DNA from 2 places in the Paraglaciecola aquimarina genome. Region 1 is predicted to be linked to the other one. Evidence: predicted binding sites of a transcription regulator. Region 1 holds the regulator's gene; the other holds the start of a gene.
The links. Region 1 encodes FliA, which starts transcription of late flagellar genes. Its sites were predicted from a motif close to CTAAAGNTNNNNNNNNNNNNGCCGATA; they were not measured.

Region 1 (4,255 bases):
GCTCCCGAGTCCGCCAACGAACGTGAAGCATGGTTGTTTTTACTTAAGTTATTAGCCAATAGGTTACAAACTAAGCCAGATGACATTTTATCTCAGGCTGGTGTTGTTGCGTTGATGGGCCCAACGGGTACAGGTAAAACTACAACGGTGGCTAAATTAGCGGCCCAAGCTGCGCAAAAATATGGTCCAGAGCAAGTCGCCGTAGTGACAATCGATAATTATAGAATTGGTGCCTTTGAACAAATCGCAACTTACGGTAAAATTATTGGCTGTAACGTGAAAAAAGCGCAGAATGCTAGTGAATTGTCAGATTTACTTTATCAATTTAGAAATAAACGTTTAGTATTAATTGACACCGCTGGATTTGGCCAACAAGATGCTAGGCTAATCAAACAGTTAGATACAATTAAACAGAATTCTTGTGTTACAATCAGAAAATATTTAGTGATGCAGGCCAACTGTCAGTATCGTGTAATGCAACAAACGATTAAAGAGTATCGACAGGTTTCCTTGCAGGGGTGTATATTGACTAAATTAGACGAATGTTACAGTCTAGGAGAGGCAATTAGTGTGGCAATCGAAAACAAATTGCAGGTATGTTATTTAACCAATGGACAGAAAGTACCCGAAGATATGCAACCAGCAGATACAAAATTTTTAATTACAAGCGCTGCAAAGCTTTATAAAAAATTCGGTTTACTTCATACTGACACAAATCACATTACAAATGCAGCAGTGGCAGTATGATTGAGGACCAAGCAAGTAGCTTAAGAAGAATGAATCAATCTAGATTAATTAAAGTAATCGCCGTGACTGGCGGTAAAGGCGGCGTTGGTAAAACTAACGTCACATTAAATACTGCTATCTCACTTGCCCAGCAGGGTAAGCGTGTGATGGTGCTGGATGCGGATTTAGGCTTAGCCAATGTCGACGTTTTACTGGGACTAAGAGTTGAGAAGAATCTTTCTCATGTGTTGTCTGGTGAATGTACGTTAGATGAAGTGTTAGTCGAAGGTCCCTACGGCATCAAAATAGCACCCGCAACATCCGGTAGTCAGTCTATGGCTGAATTAACGCCTACTGAGCACGCTGGACTAATAAGAGCATTTAGTGAGTTGCAAGCACAAATTGATGTGCTGATCGTTGACACCGCTGCCGGTATCACGGATATGGTGTTGAGCTTTTCGAAAGCTTCACAAGATATTCTGATGGTAGTGTGTGATGAACCAACTTCACTAACCGATGCTTATGCACTGATTAAAATCTTGAATAAAGAGCACGGCATATTTAGGTTTAAAATTGTTGCTAACATGGTACGTAGCATGCGTGAAGGCGATGAATTATTCTCTAAGTTGACCAAAGTGACGAATCGATTCTTAGATGTCGCTTTGGAATTAGTTGCTGTCGTACCATTTGATGAAAATGTACGAAAATCGGTGAGAAAGCAAAAGGCTATTGTCGAAGCTTATCCTACATCTCCTGCAGCGATGGCTATTCGTCGTCTAGCTAAAAAGGCCATAGAATGGCCTATCCCCAATCAGCCGGGAGGCCATTTAGGAGTTCTTCTTAGAGCAACTGGTATCTAAGGATAAGGCGGGTAACGACCGGTGAATAGTAAAGCTTCTGCTTATCAACAACTGGCTGACAAAAACGACTTGGTTGAACGCCATGCTCCGTTAGTTAAACGTATTGCTCATCATCTAATGGCTAGATTACCAGCTAGCGTTATTGTTGATGACCTGATACAGGCCGGTATGATTGGACTACTAGAAGCATCGAGAAACTTCGATGGTAGTAAAGGCGCAAGTTTTGAAACCTTTGCTGGGATCAGGATCAGAGGCTCAATGCTAGATGAGATCCGCAAAGGCGATTGGACTCCCAGATCAGTGCACAAGAATGGTCGAGCAATTACAGAAGCCATCAATCAGGTTGAGCGAGAAACGGGTAGGGATGCTCGAGATGTCGATGTCGCTGAAAAATTAGAAGTGAGTATTGAAAGTTATCACCAGATGTTAAACGAAGTTAACGCTGGAAAAATAATTGGAATGGAAGATTTAGGTGTTACTGAAGATGTGGTAACGACCGAGCAAACCAAAGGGGCGAATTCGCCTTTTGATGATTTAGTACAAGGCTCATTCCAAAAAGCACTCGCGCACACTATCACCACTTTACCAGAGAGAGAGGCTATCGTTCTTTCCCTCTACTATGATGAAGAATTAAATCTTAGAGAAATTGGAGAAGTACTGGAAGTCAGTGAATCCAGAGTCAGTCAAATTCACAGCCAAGCTATGTTAAAGCTTAAGTCTAGAATGCAATCTTGGCGTATAAACGAAAATAGTAATTGAATTAAATTAGAGGTTGGGTCCTCACCGGAGGTGGTTTTGGATAAAAATATGAAGATTCTTGTTGTTGACGATTTTTCGACAATGCGACGAATCATAAAGAATTTGCTTAAAGATCTTGGTTTTACCAATATACAAGAAGCGGATGATGGAAATACGGCATTACCCATGTTGCAACAGGGTATTTTTGATTTTGTTATCACAGATTGGAATATGCCTGGTATGCAAGGAATTGATTTACTTAGAGCAATTCGAGCAGACGCCGATTTAAAACATCTTCCTGTGCTTATGGTGACAGCTGAAGCCAAGAAGAGCAAATTGTTGCGGCAGCGCAAGCTGGCAAATGGTTATGTTATTAAACCTTTTACTGCAGCTACACTTAAAGAGAAATTGGCGAAGATATTCGAACGTTTGGGTTAACTTCAACAGACTTGATTGAGAGAGCAGACTGTATGGCACCTATGAACAGACCGCCAATTTCATTAGAAAATGCACGAAAACTGGTCTCTTTAATTGAGGCAGGTAACAATCAAGCAGCCTATGAATTGCTTGACGAGACCAGTCAAAACAACTCGCTCGAGTTATTTTCAGAAGTCGGTAAATTAACCCGTCAATTGCATGATTCACTAAATAACTTTCAACTTGATCCACGTATCGTTGATATGGCCAATCAAAGTATCCCAGATGCAAAAACACGTTTAAGTTACGTAATGCAAACTACTGAAGATGCTGCGAATAAAACTATGGATATTGTGGACACATGCATGCCAATAGTAGAAAAATTGGCGGGAGATGTCGGAAACCTTGAGCCTGAGTGGGACAAGTTACTTGCTCGCAACCTTCAGCTTGGGGAGTTTAATCAACTGACAAAAGATATTGGTGTTTTCTTTAAAGAAGGTAATCAAGCGTTAGCTAAATTGAGCCAGCTATTAACTGAAGTCTTGCTTGCTCAAGGTTATCAAGATATTACCGGCCAAGTGATACGAAAAGTGATTGAGATAGTCAAAGAAGTCGAAGATAGTTTAGTACACATGCTAGCAATGTTCGGTGGGCTTGAAGTTGAAGGCAGTGATAATTCGTCTGAAAAGCCTAATAAATCTGAAAAGCAAGTCGATAGTATTAATGCTGAAGGCCCAATAATGGATGCTAAGAGCAGAGAAGATGTCGCGTCAGATCAAGATGATGTTGATGACTTGCTTTCGAGTCTTGGATTTTAGAGGTAGATAAAATGACGTTTGATGTTGACGAGGAAATACTTCAAGACTTTCTGGTTGAGGCCGGAGAGATATTGGAACAATTACAAGAGCAGCTCGTTGATTTAGAAAACAACCCAGAAGATGCCGATTTACTTAACGCAATTTTTCGCGGGTATCATACTGTAAAAGGTGGCGCTGGGTTTTTGTCATTAACCGAGTTAGTAGAAATTTGTCATGGTGCAGAGAATGTCTTTGACGTTATGCGCAATGGCCAACGGACACTCACCCCAGAGTTGATGGATGTTATTTTACAAGCTACAGATAACGTTGTTCAAATGTTTGATAACGTTAAGGCCGGCGAACCTCTAGTGGCAGCTGAGCAATCATTGATAGAAACATTAACCCGACTTAGTGTGCCTGAAACGGCTGCTGAGGCTTCTTCTTCTCAACCTCCTGCAAAACCCGAAGAAACTCAATCTACTGCTGTTGAAACGGAACAAAGTCCCAGTGCTGGAGATGATTTTAGCGAGGATGAGTTTGAAGCCTTGTTAGACGAATTACATGGTGATCAAGCTCCGTCAGCAAAAGACACGCCAGCTAGAGTCGAGACTATTGAGTCCAGTGATGACGATATTAGCGATGATGAATTTGAAGCTTTACTTGATCAATTGCATGGTAAAGGTCAATTCCTTGGTAATGAAACAGATGAAAAACCAG
Region 2 (4,255 bases), 1.5 Mb from region 1:
GGAAAGCAAGTTTTTAGTCACCGATATCAGGGCAGTGGCGATTTCAAAATTGCCACCTTCGAGCAACATATCGAGCTGATCCAACAACTAAATCGACAATTGTCCAAAAACGTAGGTTTGTACCCGGAAATAAAATATCCAGCCTGGCACAAAGAGCAAGGTGTAGATATAAGCCAGTTAGTATTACAAACATTGCGCAAACATGAGCTAGATGATCCTAACAAAGCTATCTATGTTCAGTGTTTTGATTTTTCTGAAACCAAAAGACTACGCAATGAGCTGGGCGCTAAAGTAAAATTAGTACAGTTAATTGCTGAAAACGACTGGCACGAAGCCCCCACAGATTATGAATTGCTAAAATCAACTGATGGGTTAGCAGAAATAGCCAAGGTAGCGCAAGGTATTGGTCCGTGGATCCCACAACTTATCGATATGCAAACCATGCAACCTAAGGGCCTTGTAAAAAATGCTCACGCAGCAGGCTTATCTGTTCATCCCTATACATTTAGACAAGATGATTTACCCAAAGGTGTGAGTGCGCAACAAACATTGGATTTGTTATTTAAACAACTAAGAGTAGACGGCGTATTTAGTGATTTTCCAGATACTGTGGTTAAATATTTGCAGTCAGATTCACTTCAAACAGCCGTAAAATAAGATATGTTTGGCTCGGTCCAAGGCTAATTTAATGGGATGGTTGTTTTAATCCCATTACTTAGTGCCCCATATTTTGGCCACCGCGGCATTTGAGCCAAGCGAGCCAATCACCAACGCCACCAAACCAACGCAGAAAAAAGCTAAGGCGGGAATAAGCGCACCAAATGCGCTGCCCGCATAAAACGCTGTGACAACTGACACACAGGCTAGAATTAAAAACAAAATACCCATAGCTAATAAGGCCTTTCTATGTGATTCTTTATAATTGGCTGGCGCTTGCCCTGTTTCAAAACGTCTCAGCAAAGGCTCAAAAAATCGACTTAACACTGCTTTCATAAAATTTGCCCCATATACTTGTTGTATTATTCATGCGTAATAAAAAGATGATTATCGTCAAACTTATTGTTGTTGTAAATTGCATCTTTAAGCATGACTTCTAACGTAAATCCTCTTTCTAGCACTTTCATCCAAGGTTGATTGCTAGAAAATACCGACCCGATCACTCTGACAATACTTGCCTGGCGAAAAACGTTTGCTATGGTAAACTGCCCTCAACATTCTTTAGCTAACCAGTCACCTAATTTCACATCACCATTGGTACTCGAACTCTCTCAGTTGAATACCAATACAGCCAACTAACAGCCCACCTACTGCAATCACGCGTACAACCCCAAACTTGCAGCCCGTATGTAGCCAACAATCAGCATATTAAGAGGAATAAGGAAAAGGTATTTTGCTCGATAAGTAAGTTGGCATTTCTGACGTATGCGAAATCTGTAAATGGGGCTTTTTGTCTTCTAGTAGAAATGATCTAAATTCCATAATCTTATGTCGAGTTAACCATTCACGGCTGACAGCGTTTACCTCTATCAGCTGTAATTCTTTAATAATAAGCAAGAAATATTTAGGATGCTAGGTCCATCAGTGTAACGTCAATTGCCCCTCAAGGGCTTACCCATTGCCATTAGTCTAAGGTTTAGACATGCGAATGACCACTCTACGGTTTTTAGTTCTTGTAGAGTCATTGGTATTAGGCGAGATATGGCGGCGCTCACCATGCCCCGTCACGTCAATACGTTCTGGAGATACCCCCATAGAGCTAAAGAAGTCTTTTATTTCAGTTGCCCTGCGAATTGAGATTTGTTTATTAACTGAACGGCTGCCATAACTATCTGTGTACCCGTCTAATAAGATCAATTCTAAATCGGTGTCTTCTTTCAGGTACTCGCCAATCATGGTCAGACGTTTTTGCGAGTATTTTGTCAGCACTGTACTGTTAAATTGATAAGTCAAAACGGTATAAGCAATATCTTCAAAGCTAAAAGGTAACAGGTTAGCGACACATTCTGCGAACTGTGCATAAGGCTGGGCGAAATTGCTGGCATTCAAGCCTACCGATATACGGTCGTACCGGTTATACCAATCTTGATAGTAAATAGTAGGCCAGAAACCTTTCTCAAGTTCAGACAACATAGTCCACGCGGCCTGTTCGGGTAAATCACCATTATATTGCTTACGTATGGTCATATCTGCAATAGCACGTTGTACTTGACCTGGCATCCACTTAGGCGGCACAGAATAGACTGCAGCCATTCCGTAAGTTTTAGGCAGTCGTAACATGTCTAATTCAAATTCCATGTTCAATTGTTTCGATGCAAAACTCGTAAACATCGCCGTACCATAGCTAGGCAAAGAATGACTTAGGGTACACTGCAAACGGTTTTCATCTTGTAATTGCCAATTTGAATCCTCAACTTTCGCAACATACTGACGCAACGCTGCCCCACTAGTAAATGACATGGTAACTAACACCAAATACGTAAAATATTTGAAAATACGTTTATACATAAAAATAGAACCCTCGCTTCTTTGTCTATATCGACAAGCGCTTGCAATAACTTAACATCAGATTGGATCCAAATGCAGCAATATTTGCTAAGGAGGTGAATATCGTTTGGCATTAGTCAATGAGTGCTGCAATGCATGAGATGTTTCCTGCGCTAGGCATCACTATGCAGAAGTAGATGTTTCTCCTGCTAAAACGATAAATTCTGGACAAGCGCCACTGAACATTCCTTTTAGATAGCCTATTAATTCGGATAGGTATAAAAACAAGCCATAACCGCATTTTTGTCCTAGCTACTACAATAGAACCTTGCGATAATTGCCCTAATTGAATAGTTATTAGGTTTCTATGTCCGAGTTATTTAAAATAAAAAATCGTTTTAGAGGGTATTTTCCTGTCATTATCGATGTTGAAACCGCAGGTTTTAATGCGCAACAAGATGCACTTTTAGAAATTGCCGCTATCACTACCAGAATGGATGATAATGGTTTCTTTTTTCCTGATAAAACCTTTCATTATCATGTTAATCCATTTGAAGGTGCGAATTTAGAAAAGTCAGCTTTGGATTTTAATGGCATTGATCCCTATTGCGCGCTGCGTGGCGCATTAGATGAAACTGAAGTCATGAAAGATCTTTGTAAAAAAATTCGTAAAGAACAAAAAGAAGCTGACTGCCAGCGTTCGGTGATTGTGGCCCATAATGCAGCATTTGATCAAAGCTTTGTAAATGCTGCAATAGAGCGCAGTCATATCAAGCGCAGCCCTTTTCATCCGTTTGTATCTTTTGATACCACAACGTTGTCGGGCTTGGCTTTAGGACAAACCGTGTTAGTTAAAGCGTGTATGGCTGCAGGTATTCAATTTGATCAAAATGAAGCCCATTCAGCTTTATACGATACCGAAAAAACCGCAGAGTTATTTTGCTATATTTTGAATAAGTGGCAAAGCTTGGGCGGCCTTGACGGACATAATTAAGGCTAGTCTACTATCACGAGTTAACTTTTAATTAGTAGCATAGACAGTGCGACCTCAATCTATAGCAGGTATAAAAAAACCGCTTCATCTGCATGAAGCGGTTTTTTGAATATCAGTATTTAGTGTTCACTAAATGACTTATTATAATTTGTCAGCGTTCTCAGCAAGGTAACTTGCTACGCCTTGTGGGCTAGCATCCATACCTTTAGAACCTTCTTGCCAACCAGCTGGACACACTTCACCATGCTCTTCGTGGAAGTTTAGTGCATCAACCATACGCAACATTTCGTCAATATTTCGGCCAAGAGGAAGATCATTAACCACCTGATGACGAACAATACCGTTAGCATCAATTAAGAATGAACCACGGAAAGCAACGCCAGCATCTGGATGTTCAACATCATACGCCTGACAAATATCGTGTTTAACATCCGCAACTAACGTGTATTTAACTGGACCAATACCACCGTCGTTAATAGGAGTGTTGCGCCACGCGTTATGGCTGAACTGAGAGTCAATAGATACACCAATCACTTCAACACCACGTTTTTGGAATTCAGCATAACGTTTATCAAAGGCGATAAGTTCTGAAGGACATACAAACGTGAAATCTAGAGGATAGAAAAACAATACTGCGGCTTTACCTTTAATAGCTTCACTTAGGGTAAAACTATCTACAATCTCACCACTTCCTAGTACTGCAGCTGCAGTAAAATCTGGCGCGGGACGACTTACTAATACACTCATAAACTTCTCCGGTTCGTTTTTGATTAAGGT

Region 2: a site for FliA is predicted at 2,534-2,560, ahead of RS130_RS11750 (flagellar protein MotY). Genes of this name have one in related genera too.

What each region holds. Positions count from the first base shown of each region.
Region 1 is NZ_JAWDIO010000002.1:3,839,181-3,843,435, reverse strand. It holds gene flhF (flagellar biosynthesis GTPase FlhF) at 1-747, shown strand, start outside; partial or broken gene RS130_RS18950 (MinD/ParA family ATP-binding protein) at 744-1,611, shown strand; gene RS130_RS18945 (RNA polymerase sigma factor FliA) at 1,608-2,345, shown strand; gene RS130_RS18940 (chemotaxis response regulator CheY) at 2,394-2,762, shown strand; gene RS130_RS18935 (protein phosphatase CheZ) at 2,804-3,559, shown strand; partial or broken gene RS130_RS18930 (chemotaxis protein CheA) at 3,571-4,255, shown strand, end outside.
Region 2 is NZ_JAWDIO010000002.1:2,334,303-2,338,557, reverse strand. It holds gene glpQ (glycerophosphodiester phosphodiesterase) at 1-657, shown strand, start outside; gene RS130_RS11760 (hypothetical protein) at 712-993, opposite strand; gene RS130_RS11755 (hypothetical protein) at 1,020-1,160, opposite strand; gene RS130_RS11750 (flagellar protein MotY) at 1,627-2,457, opposite strand; gene rnt (ribonuclease T) at 2,852-3,478, shown strand; gene RS130_RS11740 (peroxiredoxin C) at 3,620-4,225, opposite strand.